2 regions of the Vibrio nigripulchritudo genome follow, and region 1 is predicted to be linked to the other one. Evidence: predicted binding sites of a transcription regulator. Region 1 holds the regulator's gene; the other holds the start of a gene.
What was found. The regulator MetJ, encoded in region 1, represses methionine synthesis genes. The targets are predictions, from matches to a motif close to TTAGACNTNTANANGTCTAA.

Region 1 (8,291 bases):
ACAGATACGATAGTAGTCACTTTTATTAACCTTTTGTTTCGCTCGCGATATATGTGAAATATGAGGGCAGGAGAGAAAAAAACAAGGGAGCCGGCTGGCTCCCCTGAGAATGTTTGATGTTTTGTGTTTTATACATCGGTTATTGCGATTCTTTCCAAATAGCGCACGGTTCGATTTTTGCCCGTTGTAGTTTATGGCGATCGCGCTCCGCATCGCGTTTGAAGGTGTAAGGCCCCAATACGACGCGATACCAGCTACTGCCTTCTTTCTTACGAATCTTGCTACTGATCCCCTGAAAAGCAATATCCACTTTACGAGCTTCTGCCTGCGCCAGAGTTTTATATGCACCACACTGCATGATGTAAGGAATATCAGAAACCACTTGTTCTTTGGCTTCGACCTGTACTTCACGTTTGGGCAGTGATTCAACGTACTCCCACTTTTCCTCTGGTGGAGGTGGCAGTGGTTTTGGTTTGCTGACGGGCTTTTTCGGTTTTTCCGCCACTTGTGGTTTAGGCGGTTCCGGGTCCTGGCTTAGTGTATAAAGCCCATAACCAAATGCGCCAGCCAGTAATATGGCGACGATGCCTGCTTTCCACGGCTTCTTATTGGATGTTTGTTTTCTGGTAGGCTTTTTTTGCCCACGTCCTCTTCTTACGTAATCTTTATTTGCCACGGTTTAACAGCTTGCGTTCAATAAAAAACGGGTAACATGGTAATCCAGAATTACTCTGGAAAACCAGTGTTACCATTGAAAAGCTTGCAGGTGTGTCCATCTTTTGGGTCACAGACCCATGAAGCCTTAGCTTCTTGGAGGCGCTGCGCTGTCTCGGATTTTCAGTTCTGTTTCCAGTAGACGTGATCCGGCATGTACATCTCTGCCTTTGAGTATCTCAAGCAGCATCAACATTGCCTGACGACCGATCTCGTAGCGAGGTTGGGTAATCGTCGTCAATGGTGGATCACAGAACTCCGCGAACTGAATATCATCAAACCCGACAACAGACAGGTCTTGAGGTACTTTCAATCCAGCCGCTTTTGCTCCCTTAATAGCGCCGATTGCCATGGCGTCATTGTGGCAGAAAACGGCAGTTGGTGGTTCCGGAAGTGCCAGAAGTTTTGCGATTGCCTTTTGCCCTGATTCAAAGGTGAAATCGCCCATTTCCTTATAGGTTGGATTCATGGTGATGCCAGCGCGACGTAAAGCCTGCTGATAACCTTGGTTACGGAACTGACACAATGCTGCATCGTCAGGCCCTGAAATCTGAGCAATCTTCGAATGACCCATTTGGGTGAGGTAGTTCACCGCTTCGAACGAAGACGTTAGGTTATCAATGTGCACTGTCGGCAATTCCAGTTCCGGTGCGAATTCACAAGCCATGACCAGTGGTGGCAAGTTCTTCTGTTCCGGTTTGCTGACATCAAACGGCAGGTGTGTCCCCAATAACAACATGCCGTCTGCTTGTTTGGTAAAGACCAGGTTGACCAGTGAGCTCTCTCGTTTCTTCTGCTGACCGCTGTCTCCTAACAATACGAGATACCCGTTTTCCACGGCTACATCCTCAATGCCGCGAATGATCTCTGTAAAGTAGGAGTCGCAAATGTCAGGGACGATTGCAACGATAGTTTTGGATTCATTACGTCGTAAGTTTCTTGCCAGTGAATTCGGCGAATAACCAGCTTCCAAAACGGCGCTTTCCACACGTTTACGTGTCGTCGACGAAACCTTCTCAGGATTCATCAAAGCCCTCGATACCGTTGCAGTTGAAACTCCTGCTAGCTGGGCAACATCCTTCATTGTCGCCATAATAAGTTGTCCTCTTTATTTTTCATGGCTGTATTTAAGCATCTATAACAATTAAACCTAGCGCTGACGTGAGCAACTTTTTATTGGATATTTTATGCTCTAAATTAAGATTAATTTACGGGCAGATTAACAAATTTTGCATGAGTACCGTGACATCAATCACATAGGATCATATTCGTTTTCTCAAACTAGCTACAAAGTCTGATCCAGTAACAGAACTGACATCACATCAATTTACAGAGATTTTACTTATCAGGAGAGATCTTGCGGTTCGATGTCAGTGGTCCAGCGCACTTTTTTCGCCATCGGCAATGTGTCGATGACTGGTTTTGAACTGTACAGTAACTGTTGCATTAAAGAACGTGATGGGGCTTGCAACATTAATTGCCATCGTGATTTTCCCGCACGGCGTGCCAGAGGTGCAGGCATTGGTCCCAACACCATACATTCATCATTGAAAAGCGGATGTGATTCAATAGTTTGCCTGACCTGACGCAGGAATAATTCTCCAGCTCCTTCCTGATTCGCTTCGGCGCGAAATAAGGTCAAGAAAGCGTAAGGCGGCAGCAGCGCGAGCTTCCTTTCTTCTAAAGCTGTGCTGGCGAAATGACGATAGCCTTTATGAATGAGCGCCTGTAGAAGTTGGTGCTCTGGGTGATGAGTCTGAAGGATAACTTCACCGGCTTTACTGGCTCTCCCTGCTCTCCCTGCCACTTGAATGAACAATTGAGCCAGTCTTTCTGATGCTCGAAAATCTGAGCTATAGAGTGAGCTGTCCACATCGATAAGCCCTACTAACGTGACGTCCGGGAAGTGATGCCCTTTCGCCAGCATTTGTGTGCCAATCAGAATCTGGTACTCGTTATTACGAATCGCCTTAAGCGCGGTTTCCAGGCTGCCTTTTCGACGAGTGCTGTCTCGGTCTATTCGAATGGCTTTAAAATCGGGGAATAAAGTGGCTAACTGTTCTTCCAACTGCTCTGTGCCCACTCCCACGGAAACCAGTTGTGTTGAGCCGCAGCCCTGGCATTGGTGTATGACAGGATGTTGTGCCCCACAGTGGTGACAACGCATTTCACGGCTGTGTTGGTGAAAGGTGTAATAAGCATCGCAGCGATGGCAATCCGCTATCCACCCACATTCATGACACATCAGAGCAGGGGAGTAACCGCGTCGGTTAAGAAACAACATCACCTGATTGCCCGCATTGAGGTGTTTACGCATTTCCGCTATCAGCGGAGCAGACAGCCCGCTTTCGAGATACAGCCCTTTTACATCCAATACTTTATTGGTGGTGGGTACGGCAGACCCCGCTCGGTTTGAAAGCGTTAAGTGATGATATTTGCCCGTCAGGGCATTGTGCAGCGTTTCGAGTGCGGGTGTTGCGCTACCCAAAACCACAGGAATCTTTTCTTTGGCTGCGCGCATCACTGCCACATCCCGCGCGTGATAACGAAGGCTGTCCTGTTGCTTGTAGGAGGCATCGTGTTCTTCATCGACGATGATGATGCCCAGGTCAGCAAACGGCGTCAGGAGCGCACTGCGAGTGCCAATTACGATGCCTGCGTGCTTATCCCGCGCAGCCAACCAGGCGTTAAGGCGCTCGGTATCGTTCAGCCCAGAGTGGATCACTTCAACCGGAACCTGAAAGCGCCGTTTGAAGCGATTGATGGTTTGTGGTGTTAACCCGATTTCAGGAACCAGTACCAATGCCTGCCTGCCTTTTTCCAAAACAGGCTTGATCATATTGAGGTAAACCTCGGTTTTGCCTGAACCTGTCACCCCTTCAAGTAAGAAGCAGCCATAACTTTGATGGCTGTTTACCGCAGCAATCGCGACGGACTGTTCTTCATTCAACTTGGGCTTGTCGTCGTCACTTTCTACTTCGTTTGACCAGTTAATGGCTTTGGGCTGGCGTTCTCGCTGCTCTATCCAGCCTTTGTCCTCTAAGGTATTCAAAACGGAGCTGGAGACTTCATTATCCAGCATCGCCTGATGGGAAACCGGTCCATTTTCCAGTAATCCCATTACCTTTGCTTGCTGAACCGCACGCCCAAAACCAGTCATCAAGCGGTCTTTACCTGCCGGAGTGATGAACCATTCTTTCAACGCAGTAAAGTCGGCGGCACGCCCTTTTCGCAACATTGCAGGCATGGCGTTAGCTAGCGTGTCACCAAGCGGATAAAGGTAAAACTGGCTGCACCAATGAAGAAGAGAATATAACGAGTCTGACCACACAGGCTTGTCATCAAGCACTTCTTTAATGGTTTTGAGCTGGTGTAGAGGAAACTCCGACTGAGAAACAAGCTCGGTCACAACGCCTACCAGAGTCTGCCTGCCAAAAGGTACGCTAACGCGCCCACCAATAACCGGGAACTGGTGGGAAGCGATAAGGTAGTCAAATTGCTTGTCTAATGGGACGGGCAAGGCGACTCTGGCAATAGAAGGGCGCATAAATCTTTTATAATGAACCTGATAGGAATGATCTGATTATAACTGAGTTAGTAAGGTCAGGTAACCTAACGGTGTTGTGTTACTGAAATTCGAATGTCTTACCCTCTAGGGTAAGGCGAAATAAAACCACACTGTTTGTGAAAATAGTTGGCGAAAAAACTGCCAAATAGGTTGATCCTACCCTCATGTTTCATTACTATACTGCGCCTTGATGATGTGGTCATTCTGCATCGAATTATCTAAACTACGTGTGGTGTCCGGCATAGAATCGGATAGCGACACGGCCCAATTTGAGGTTATCCCATGAAAGTAGGTATTCACCCAGAATACAAATCTGTTGCAGCAACTTGTTCTTGTGGCAACACGTTTGAGTTCCAGACAACTCTAGAAAAAGAGTCAATCCACCTGGACGTATGTGACAAATGTCACCCATTCTACACAGGTAAGCAGCGTATCGTTGATACTGGCGGCCGTGTAGATCGCTTCAACAAGCGTTTCGGTGCTCTAAGCAGCAAGAAGTAATTACGTACTCGTAATACTGACCAAATTTGAAAAGGACGCCCTCGGCGTCCTTTTTTCGTTGATGAAATAAATATTTTTTGATTTAGCTCTCGGTTAAGTGGTCTTAGCTCTTCCAAAATTGCCTTTCTTTAACTTAGCTAATCTATGAAGAATGCAAGTCATACTTTAGTATAACAACAGAGCTTGAGCCTTTTTTGCGGTCGGTATCAGCTCACCATGCAACAAATGCACTTTACCCCAACAAAAAACAATAATTGGAACGTCCCCACATGTCTGAAGACAACACCCTACAAGATTTTCGCCAACAAGCTCTGGACTATCACGCTCAACCTACAGCCGGAAAGATTTCTGTCGAACTGACAAAACCTGCCAATACCGTCGAAGACCTCGCTCTTGCGTACAGTCCTGGTGTGGCAGAGCCAGTCCGTGAAATCGCGCAAAACGCCGATAACGTTTACAAGTACACCGCTAAAGGAAATATGGTTGCCGTTATTTCCAACGGAACCGCCATCCTTGGTTTGGGTAACTTGGGTCCTCTGGCGTCAAAACCCGTGATGGAAGGGAAATCCCTTCTGTTTAAACGCTTTGCTGGTCTGGATTCGATTGATATTGAAGTAAAGCATCGCACCATCGACGAGTTTGTCGATACGGTTGCCAACATTGCCGACACCTTCGGTGGCATTAACCTGGAAGACATCAAAGCCCCAGACTGTTTCGAGATTGAGCAACGCTTGATTGAGCGTTGTGACGTGCCTGTTTTCCACGATGACCAGCATGGTACGGCTATCGTTACTGCTGCTGGTATGCTGAACGCCATCGAACTACAAGGTAAAAAGCTGGAAGACGCCACTATCGTCTGTTTGGGCGCTGGTGCGGCAGCCGTTGCCTGCATGGAGCTTTTGATTAAATGTGGCGCGCAGCGTGAGAAAATCTACATGCTGGACCGCAAAGGGGTGATTCACACCCGTCGCGACGATTTGAACGAGTACAAGCAACTGTTTGCCAATAACACCGACAAACGCACGCTTGAGGATGTCATTGACGGTGCCGATTTGTTCCTGGGTGTGTCTGGCCCTGATTTACTGCCAGCAGAAGCGTTAAAGCTAATGGCAGACAAACCAGTAGTGTTTGCGTGTTCTAACCCTGATCCGGAAATCAAACCCGAGCTGGCGCACGAAGTTCGTGACGATTTGATCATGGGAACCGGTCGCAGTGATTACCCGAACCAGGTCAACAATGTTATTTGTTTCCCATTCATTTTCCGCGGTGCATTGGACGTTCGTGCCAGCGAGATTAATGATGAAATGAAACTGGCGGCGGTTGACGCGATTCGCCAACTGGCAAAAGAAGACGTGCCGGAAGAAGTGAAGAAAGCAGCGGGAGTAGAGAACCTGGAATTTGGCGCTGGCTATATTATTCCTAAACCTATGGATCCACGTTTGTTGCCTCGAGTGGCAAAAGCGGTTGCTCAGGCAGCGATTGATTCTGGGGTTGCGAGAATCGACATGCCTGAAAGCTATTTGGAATAAAAGCCAATTAGAATAAAAACTAGGTGGAATAAAAAACGACTTGGATAAATTGCCAAGTCGTGCGATTCAATAAAGAAGGGACAGCATTTGCTGTCCCTTCTTTTTATTCGTCATCGTAAGCTTCGAATTCGATGCCCATTGCCGTCATAATGGCTTTCGCTTCGGTTGGAATGTCATCCGGGCGATCCTTACGCAAGTCTTCGTCCGTTGGAAGAGGCTGACCTGTGTAGGCGTGAAGGAAGGCTTCACAAAGCAGTTCGCTATTAGTCGCGTGACGCAAATTGTTGATTTGGCGGCGGGTTCTCTCGTCAGTCAGTACTTTTAGTACTTTTAGCGGGATTGATACGGTAATTTTTTTGACTTGTTCGCTTTTTTTGCCATGTTCAGCATAGGGGCTGATGTACTCGCCATTCCAATCTGCCATTGCGCACCTTCAGTTATAATTTATCTAAAATGGATGACTAGTTCGCCCAGCAAGCTGTTTTCATGTGTTTTAGCGACTTAGCCTTTCATAAAGTGGGATTTTAGCGACTTTTACCGCCATAAGCAAAGACATATGGACGTCTAGAAGTGTTGACGTCCCAAAATGATGACGCTAAAGTGTTGCACATTAATCGTGACACTCTCAGTTAAAACACGTCACTTGCATGTTATCCAGCGTTTGTAATTGGTATAACAGATGCTCAAGTAAAACGCACCACTGGAAAGGAAGACCAACTATATGAGCCAACGAAAGCCAGCCACTATTGCCGTAAGAACTGGTATTGAAGCGGATACCCAGTATCACGCGGTTGTCCCACCGATTTATCTGTCGACAAACTATGGTTTTCCGTCTTTTGGTGAAGTACCAAAATACGATTACACCCGCTCCGGAAACCCAAACCGCGGGTTGCTGGAGCAAGCGCTTTCTGAACTCGAAGAAGGCGCAAATGCCATCATTACCAACACAGGTACGGCAGCAATTAATCTGTGGGTAACGGCATTTCTGGGTCCTGATGATCTTATCGTTGCGCCACACGACTGCTATGGCGGAACCCATCGCTTATTCAACACTCGCGCTTTGAAAGGAGATTTCAAAGTTGAGTTTGTCGATCAGTCAGACGATGAGGCGCTGGCAGCTGCAATCAGCAAGAAACCAAAACTGGTATTGCTGGAAACCCCTTCAAATCCATTGGTTCGCGTGGTGGATATTGAAAAAATATGCCAGCAAGCCAAAGCGGTTGGTGCACTTGTTGCGGTCGACAACACCTTTCTGACACCTGTGTACCAAAAGCCTTTAACGCTTGGTGCTGACTTTGTTATCCACTCGACCACCAAGTACATTAATGGTCATTCGGATGTGATTGGCGGTGTACTGATTTGCAAAGACGAAAAACATGCAGAAGAACTGGCGTGGTGGGGTAACTGTATTGGTGCAACTGGTACGCCTTTCGACAGCTACATGACATTGCGTGGATTACGCACGTTGGGTGCTCGTATGCGCGTGCATGAAGAAAGCTCAAACACGATTCTGGCTTACCTGAAAGAGCACGAGCTGGTGGGCACCATTTATCACCCAAGTTTGCCAGAGCACCCAGGTCATGATATTGCCAAAAAGCAGCAGTCTGGATTTGGTTCTATGCTGAGTTTTGAACTTAACGGAAGCGTGGAGCAGATGAAGGTCTTTGCCAGCTCGCTGACTCTGTTCTCGTTAGCAGAATCGCTGGGTGGCGTAGAAAGTCTTATTTGTCATCCAGGCTCTATGACGCACCGTGCCATGAGCGATGAAGCACAGGCTGAAGCTGGCATTGCACCAACATTGTTGCGTCTTTCTGTCGGTCTTGAAGACGTGAATGACCTGATCGCTGACCTAGAACAAGCGTTTGTCAAAGCCAGGGAGGTGGCGTAATGACGGTTGAACGCCAATTACACAAATTCGGTGGTAGCAGCCTGGCTGATGCAGAGTGCTACCAGCGCGTAGTCAACATCCTTAAAGAATA
Region 2 (8,291 bases), 170 kb from region 1:
GCTACGTCTTCTGGAGAAGTGTAAAGCTCAGACGCATCCATGTGAGAGTTGTCTACGCCGTCTTCTTCACCACCAGTACAACCTAGTTCGATTTCTAGAGTCATGTCTAGCTTAGCCATGCGCTCTAGGTACTTAGCAGAGATTTCGATGTTCTCTTCTAGAGACTCTTCAGAAAGGTCAATCATGTGAGAAGAGAATAGAGGCTTACCAGTTTGCTCGTAGAACTCTTCACCAGCGTCCAGTAGACCGTCGATCCATGGAAGCAGTTTCTTAGCAGCGTGGTCAGTGTGTAGGATTACTGGTACACCGTAAGCTTCAGCTACAGCGTGCACGTATTTCGCACCAGCAACAGCACCAAGGATTTGAGCACCTTGACCTTCAAGTTTTACGCCTTTACCAGCGAAGAAAGCAGCACCGCCGTTCGAGAATTGAACGATAACAGGCGCTTTAACTTTAGCTGCTGCTTCTAGTACTGCGTTTACAGAGTCAGTACCAACACAGTTAACCGCTGGAAGTGCAAAGTTGTTTTCTTTAGCAACTTCAAAAACTTTCTGAACGTCATCACCAGTAATAACACCTGGTTTTACGAAGTCGAAGATCTTAGACATGGATGTAATCCTATTTATCTGTCGTTTTAAAAATAAAACTGGGTAAGTTTAAATTCTTGCAAACGTTTGCTCACAACGCGGGGTATTCTAACAGAGAACCATTCGGCATGCAGCAAACAAGAAAGCGGGAGAATGCTCCCCCGCTCTCGGTAATTCTTTACTTAGCGCGCTCTTCTAGCATCGCTACTGCAGGCAGAACTTTGCCTTCAACGAATTCAAGGAACGCACCGCCACCTGTAGAGATGTAAGAAACGTCGCCCTTGATACCGAACTTGTCGATAGCGGCTAGTGTGTCACCGCCACCTGCTACAGAGAAACCTGCAGATTCAGCGACTGCTTTAGAGATACCCGCTGTACCCGCTTCGAAGTTCTTGAACTCAAATACGCCAACAGGACCGTTCCAAAGGATGGTTTTCGCGTTACCGATGATTTCAGCAAGAGCAGCTGTTGAGTCTGGACCCAAGTCGAAGATCATGTCGTCGTCAGCTACTTCTGAAACTGGCTTGATTTCCGCTTCTGCATTTTCGTCAAACGCTTTTGCACATGCCACATCAGTCGCTACCGGGATAGAACACTCTTTCATTAGTTTCTGTGCAGTTTCAACCAGGTCTGCTTCGTATAGAGACTTACCTACGTTGTGACCATCAGCTGCGATAAAGGTGTTTGCGATACCGCCACCAACAACAAGTTGGTCTGCAACTTTAGACAGAGACTCAAGAACAGTCAGCTTAGTAGAAACTTTAGAACCACCAACGATAGCAACCAGAGGACGCTCTGGGTTATCCATCGCTTTACCTAGTGCTTCCAGTTCAGCAGCAAGAAGAGGACCTGCACATGCGATTGGCGCGTTCATGCCAACACCGTGAGTAGACGCTTGTGCACGGTGAGCTGTACCAAATGCATCCATTACGAAGATGTCACAAAGTGCCGCGTATTTCTTAGACAGTTCTTCTTCGTTTTTCTTTTCGCCTTTGTTGAAGCGAACGTTTTCCAGAACAACTAGCTCACCAGTGTTTAGCTCAAGACCGTCAAGGTAATCTTTTGCCAGTTTCACGTCGCAATCTAGTGCGTCGTTTAGGTAGTTAACTACAGGTTGTAGAGAGAACTCTTCAGCGTATTCACCTTCAGTTGGACGACCTAGGTGAGATGTCACCATTACTTTCGCGCCTGCTTCTAGGCAGTGCTTGATAGTAGGCAGAGAAGCAAGGATACGTGCATCAGAAGTCACTTTGCCTTCTTTTACCGGTACGTTTAGGTCAGCACGGATGAATACACGTTTACCTGCTAGTTCCAGGTCAGTCATCTTGATTACAGACATGATTTGTCCTCTCAACGTTCAATTTATAAAGTCTGAAAGCTCAGCTTCTTGCTAAGCCAATAAATTCTAAAACTGCTTGCATAAATTGGGGCGAATTGCATTTATTTCAAGCCCCAAAATTAAACTTTTACTGCGTTGTATAGCCCAATTTGTGCATGGTCAACGCCGTATCAAGCATCCTGTTAGCAAAACCCCATTCGTTATCACACCACACCAGCATCTTCACAAGATGTCCGTTGCTCACACGCGTTTGTGAGCCGTCTACAATGGCACTGTGGGAGTCGTGATTAAAGTCGATGGAAACTAACGGCGCCTCAGTATAGTCAACAATGTTGTGTAATGTACACCGAGATGCGTTAATAATGGTTTGATTTACGTCATTAACTTTCACATTCGTATTTATTGTTACACTTAAATCCATTGCGGTGACGTTTACTGTGGGAACACGCACCGAAATTGCTTCAAATTTGTTGGAAAATTTCGGAAATATACGTTCGATTCCCAAATGTAACTTAGTATCGACAGGAATGATAGATTGGCTCGCAGCCCGCGTACGACGTAGGTCCGAGTGGTACGCATCAATGACCTGCTGGTCATTCATAGAAGAGTGAATGGTAGTAATGGTGCCAGAGTCGATGCCAAAGGCTTCATCTAACACTTTGATAATTGGGACAATACAGTTCGTGGTACAAGAACCATTCGAAACCACATTGTGTTCTGCCACGAGAGATTCGTGGTTCACTCCATAGATAATGGTGTTGTCTAAATCACTTGCACCCGGGTGTGAAAACAGCACTTTTTTAGCACCTGCTGCAATGTGCTTCTGGCCATCTTCCTGAGAACCATATACGCCAGTACAGTCAAGCACGACATCGACCTCAAGATCACGCCACGGTAATAAGTTGATGTCTTCCAAGTGTAGGATTCGAATAGAGTCATGTTCACCACTTTCGTGATGAATAAACAGATGCTCTTGATCGTGAGAAACTTTTTTGAAAAACCGACCGTGAGAAGTGTCGTATTGAAGTAGGTGTGCCATGGCTTCAGGCTGAGCCAGTTCATTCACCGCAACCACTTTGATCTGCTGGTTCTTATTGCTTTCATAGACTGCACGCAAAACATTGCGTCCAATTCGACCAAATCCGTTGATCGCGACTTTTAGCATCACCGCTGTCCTCACATAAATTGCGTGGAACAGATAGTAACTGATATTACTAAAACTTCACAAGCTAACTGAGGTTAACCTTTGTCTGAACCTGCTTTCATCGCCCCAAAACCGCACCTGATGCCTTGCTGTGAATGGCACAAATAATAGGATTCAATTTTGACTTACTTGGAACTTGCAAAGCAACAAGTTAAAAACATGAAGTCACTCGCATCAAATCATCTAACCCTTTGAACATTAGAAACTTATTCTAGTACATTAATCACGTGCAACTTTTGGCGCTTTCTAAAATCATTTTTTCACCAAAAGGACACGCACATGACAGAATGGCCAGCCGAACAGTATTGTGATACCTGTAGGACGACCACCAGCCACAAAGAAATGATGGTACGTAAGCCAAGCCGCTACGATACCGACTATTCTATATCCGGCAGAATAAAGCTGTTTCTCCATTCATGGATAAACGCAGGTGAATACCACGATATGAATCGCTACGTCACCTGTAAAGCGTGTAACACCAAATCGCTGGACAATCGCGGAAACGAATTCGAGTGATAAAAAAACCGAGCCACTGGCTCGGTTTTGTCTTTTAGGCTACTCGATTAAGCCAGCAATTCGTTTGCCGTCTCAACCACGTTTTCTACAGTGAAACCGAACATCTTGAACAGTTCGCCTGCTGGTGCAGATTCACCGAATGTTGTCATACCAATGATACGACCGTCGAAACCTACGTACTTGTACCAGAAGTCAGCGATGCCCGCTTCAACAGCGATACGCGCCGTCACGTCTGATGGCAGTACGGATTCACGGTAAGCCGCGTCTTGCTTGTCGAATGCGTCCGTAGAAGGCATAGATACGACGCGAACTTTCTTGCCCGCTTCAGTCAGTTTCGCTGCTGCTTCTACAGTCAGCTCGACTTCTGAACCCGTTGCAATCAGGATAAGCTCAGGCTTGCCATCGCTGTCTTTCAGGATGTAACCGCCTTTTGCGATATCAGCAACCTGTGCTGCGTCACGCTCTTGCTGGTCAGGTTCTGACGAGAGAAGATAAGCGATGTTGGACCGTCTTTGCGCTCAATCGCCAGTTTCCATGCGACTGCAGATTCTACCTGGTCACATGGACGCCATGTGCTCATGTTTGGTGTCAGACGAAGAGACGCAATTTGCTCAACTGGCTGGTGAGTCGGACCGTCTTCACCCAGACCGATGGAGTCGTGCGTGTATACCTGAATGTTCTGCACTTTCATCAGTGCCGCCATACGCATTGCGTTACGCGCGTATTCCATGAACATCAGGAAGGTGGCACCGTAAGGAACGAAACCGCCATGTAGCGCGATACCGTTCATGATGGCGTCATACCGAACTCACGCACACCGTAGTGGATGTAGTTACCGGACGCGTCTTCTGCCGTCAGTGACTTAGAGCCAGACCACATGGTCAGGTTTGAAGGCGCAAGGTCAGCGGAGCCACCCATGAAGTCAGGCAGGATAGCGCCGAAGGCTTCCAGTGCGTTTTGAGACGCTTTACGTGATGCGATGTTGGCTGGGTTTGCCTGAAGGTCAGCAATGATTTGGTTCGCTTTCGCTTCCCATTCTGCTGGCAGGTCGCCGTTTACTCGACGCTTGAATTCAGCGGCAAGCTCTGGATACGCTGCTTCATAAGCTGCAAATTTCTCGTTCCACGCTGCTTCCTTAGCTGCGCCTGCTTCTTTCGCAGACCACTCTGCGTAGACTTCCTGCGGAATTTCAAAAGGACCGTGCTCCCAACCTAAAAACTCACGTGCTGCTGCAATTTCTTCATGACCCAATGGCGCACCGTGACAGTCGTGCGAACCGGATTTGTTTGGTGAACCGAAACCGATGATGGTCTTAGTACAAATCAATGTCGGGCGAGGGTCGGCTTTCGCGGCTTCAATCGCTGCATTAATGGCTTCAGCGTCGTGACCGTCGACCGCTGGAATCACATGCCAGCCGTACGCTTCAAAACGCTTAGGCGTGTCGTCAGAGAACCAGCCTTCCACTTCACCGTCGATAGAGATGCCGTTGTCATCCCAGAACGCAATCAGCTTGCCAAGACCCAATGTGCCTGCAAGAGAACACGCTTCGTGCGAGATGCCTTCCATCAGACAGCCGTCGCCCATGAAAGCGTAAGTGAAGTGGTCAACAATGTCGTGACCGTCTTTGTTGAACTGCGCCGCCAGAGATTTCTCTGCCAGTGCCATGCCTACAGCGTTGGTGATGCCCTGACCCAGAGGACCCGTCGTCGTCTCAACACCTGGTGCGTAACCGTATTCTGGGTGACCCGGCGTTTTAGAGTGCAGTTGACGGAAGTTCTTCAACTCTTCGATTGGCAAATCGTAACCCGCCAGATGAAGCAGAGAGTAAATCAGCATCGAGCCGTGACCGTTAGACAGCACAAAGCGGTCGCGGTCTGCCCACTCAGGGTTCGATGGGTTGTGGTTTAGGTGAGAGCGCCAAAGAACTTCAGCGATGTCTGCCATACCCATAGGTGCGCCTGGGTGACCGGAGTTCGCTGCTTGAACGCCATCCATGCTCAGAGCACGAATTGCGTTAGCCAGATGTTTACGAGAGGACATGTCTGCTCCTGAATGCATTAAGCGAATTGAAAGTAGAAATTGTGAGGGCGTATTGTCGCAAAGCACAATAGGTGCTGCAATCGATTTACCGACCATTTTCGTGACGTTCACTACTCTTTTTCTACAATCTGCGCCAACGTCTTCGAAAATACGCAACATTGCGCAATCGATTGGTTATGAGATATGTACAAAATTTGCTTGAAATCTGCCTTTTCGAAATTAGAATAGACGTCTAGATGTAGAAACACCTACAAAAAATACTGTATTTAAACGAGATGGGTTACATAAAACCGGTCTCTTCACCTTTTTTAGTGGAGCTATCATGGCAAAGCACCTATTCACTTCTGAGTCTGTTTCAGAAGGTCATCCAGATAAGATTGCAGACCAAATTTCTGATGCAGTTCTTGATGCGATTCTGGCACAAGACCCAAAAGCTCGCGTAGCGTGTGAAACCTATGTGAAGACGGGCATGGTAATGGTGGGTGGTGAAATCACCACTTCAGCATGGGTAGACATCGAAGAGCTGACACGCCAAACGGTTCGTGATATCGGTTACGTTCACTCAGACATGGGTTTCGATGCAGATTCCTGTGCAGTTCTGAACACCATCGGTAAGCAGTCTCCAGACATCAACCAGGGTGTTGATAAGTCTGACCCTAAAGAACAAGGTGCGGGCGATCAGGGCATCATGTTTGGTTACGCAACCAATGAAACTGATGTATTCATGCCAGCTCCAATCACTTACTCTCACCTACTGGTTCAAAAGCAAGCGGAAGTTCGTAAAAACGAAACACTTCCTTGGTTGCGCCCAGATGCAAAATCTCAGGTAACGTTCCAATACGATCAAGGTAAGATCGTAGGCATCGACGCAGTTGTACTTTCAACTCAGCACTGTGATTCGGTTTCAACGCCTGACCTTCGTGAAGCAGTAATGGAAGAAATCATCAAGCCAGTACTGCCTTCTGAGTGGCTGAACAAAGAGACTAAGTTCTTCATCAACCCAACCGGTCGTTTTGTTATCGGTGGTCCTATGGGTGACTGTGGTCTGACTGGTCGTAAGATCATCGTTGATACCTACGGCGGCGCAGCTCGTCACGGTGGCGGTGCATTCTCTGGTAAAGATCCATCAAAAGTTGACCGCAGTGCCGCTTACGCTGCACGTTACGTTGCTAAAAACATCGTTGCTGCAGGTCTGGCTGACCGTTGTGAGATTCAGCTTTCTTACGCTATCGGTGTTGCTGATCCAACGTCTATCATGGTGGAAACTTTCGGTACTGAGAAAGTGTCTCACGACATCATCATCGAAGCCGTTCGCCAGAACTTCGACCTACGCCCATACGGTCTTCAGGAAATGCTGAACCTGCTTCAGCCTATCTACCAGAAGACAGCAGCTTACGGTCACTTCGGTCGTGAAGAATTCCCATGGGAAGCAACAGATAAAGCCGTAATTCTGCGCGAGTTTGCTGGTCTGTAAGGTTCTTACCTTTCCAGACAAATAACGTATTCGAAAGCCTCTGATTCTCAGAGGCTTTTTTACATCTATTTCACCCCTCGAATACCTGCTACATCATTAATTTAATTTGAATTTGTGGGGATTTTACGTGCCTAGATCAAAGTCACGCAAACGTTAACCCGATAGATTGCAGAGACGCACTAAATAACTATCGTTCTCTGCTGCTCATGCTCCATTGCCACAACCTTTCTGTCCAGTTACAACAGGCACTTGTGCTTCATCCTTTGGATCTTGAAATTCAAAGAAATGAGCGCTGGGTGATCATCGGGCGTAATGGCTCTGGAAAAACTTCGTTACTGAAAGCCATCACCAATTTACTCCCGTTTACTGGTGACGTAACCTTTAATCAGAAGTCGCTCAGTCGCATGAAGCATGAGGAAAAAGCGAAACTCATCAGCTATGTCCCTCAACACAGTAATGTTGATGGTCGATTAACGTTGCGAGAGTACATTCGACTGACTTCCTCACCGCCACTCCCCTGCCAGTCAATCATCGAGACAGTGACCAGAGCACTGAAAATCGATTCCTTACTGGATAAGAGGCTCGGGCAATTATCGGGTGGTCAGAAGCAGCGGACACATATCGCCAGAGCGCTATGCCAGCAAACCGAATTTATGGTTTTGGATGAACCGCTTAATCACCTGGATCCATGCGCACAAGGTGAAGTGCTATCACTACTCAAACAAAAGAACACCACTCTGATTTGTTCACTCCACGACATTACCCTTGCCGCTAAATTTGCCACTCACATTGCCATACTGGAACGCGGTAGGCTTATCGCCAAAGGTCGCTCTGAAACCTTGCTTTCTCAACAGCAGCTTCAATCTATTTTTGATGTGGACGTCATCCATGCCACCAACACACGGACTTTAAACACCAGCCCTTTTCTTGATATAGAACTGGTCCAAGGAACGACTTAAGATGAAAAGAATCTTCGCCTCAGCGCTCTGCTTACTCTTTACTGCGCCCATTCACGCTCAAATCACCGTCGATAACTGCGGAACACCGCTTACTCTGGATACTCCTCCGAAAACCTTGATCACCCACGATATCAATATGTCGGAGATGGCGTTTGCGCTAGAGCTTAATGAA

Region 2: the regulator MetJ is predicted to act here: its motif matches at 5,911-5,930, upstream of metK (methionine adenosyltransferase).

The regions. Positions count from the first base shown of each region.
Region 1 is NZ_AP027049.1:3,698,813-3,707,103, reverse strand. It holds gene hslV (ATP-dependent protease subunit HslV) at 1-20, opposite strand, end outside; gene QMG91_RS16965 (SPOR domain-containing protein) at 140-676, opposite strand; gene cytR (DNA-binding transcriptional regulator CytR) at 803-1,807, opposite strand; gene priA (primosomal protein N') at 2,060-4,261, opposite strand; gene rpmE (50S ribosomal protein L31) at 4,565-4,783, shown strand; gene QMG91_RS16945 (malic enzyme-like NAD(P)-binding protein) at 5,053-6,312, shown strand; gene metJ (met regulon transcriptional regulator MetJ) at 6,416-6,736, opposite strand; gene QMG91_RS16935 (O-succinylhomoserine (thiol)-lyase) at 7,034-8,200, shown strand; gene QMG91_RS16930 (bifunctional aspartate kinase/homoserine dehydrogenase II) at 8,200-8,291, shown strand, end outside.
Region 2 is NZ_AP027049.1:3,524,981-3,533,271, forward strand. It holds gene fbaA (class II fructose-bisphosphate aldolase) at 1-608, opposite strand, end outside; gene QMG91_RS16045 (phosphoglycerate kinase) at 766-1,926, opposite strand; gene epd (erythrose-4-phosphate dehydrogenase) at 2,054-3,091, opposite strand; gene QMG91_RS16055 (hypothetical protein) at 3,410-3,646, shown strand; partial or broken gene tkt (transketolase) at 3,694-5,686, opposite strand; gene metK (methionine adenosyltransferase) at 6,009-7,160, shown strand; gene QMG91_RS16070 (ABC transporter ATP-binding protein) at 7,367-8,119, shown strand; gene QMG91_RS16075 (ABC transporter substrate-binding protein) at 8,121-8,291, shown strand, end outside.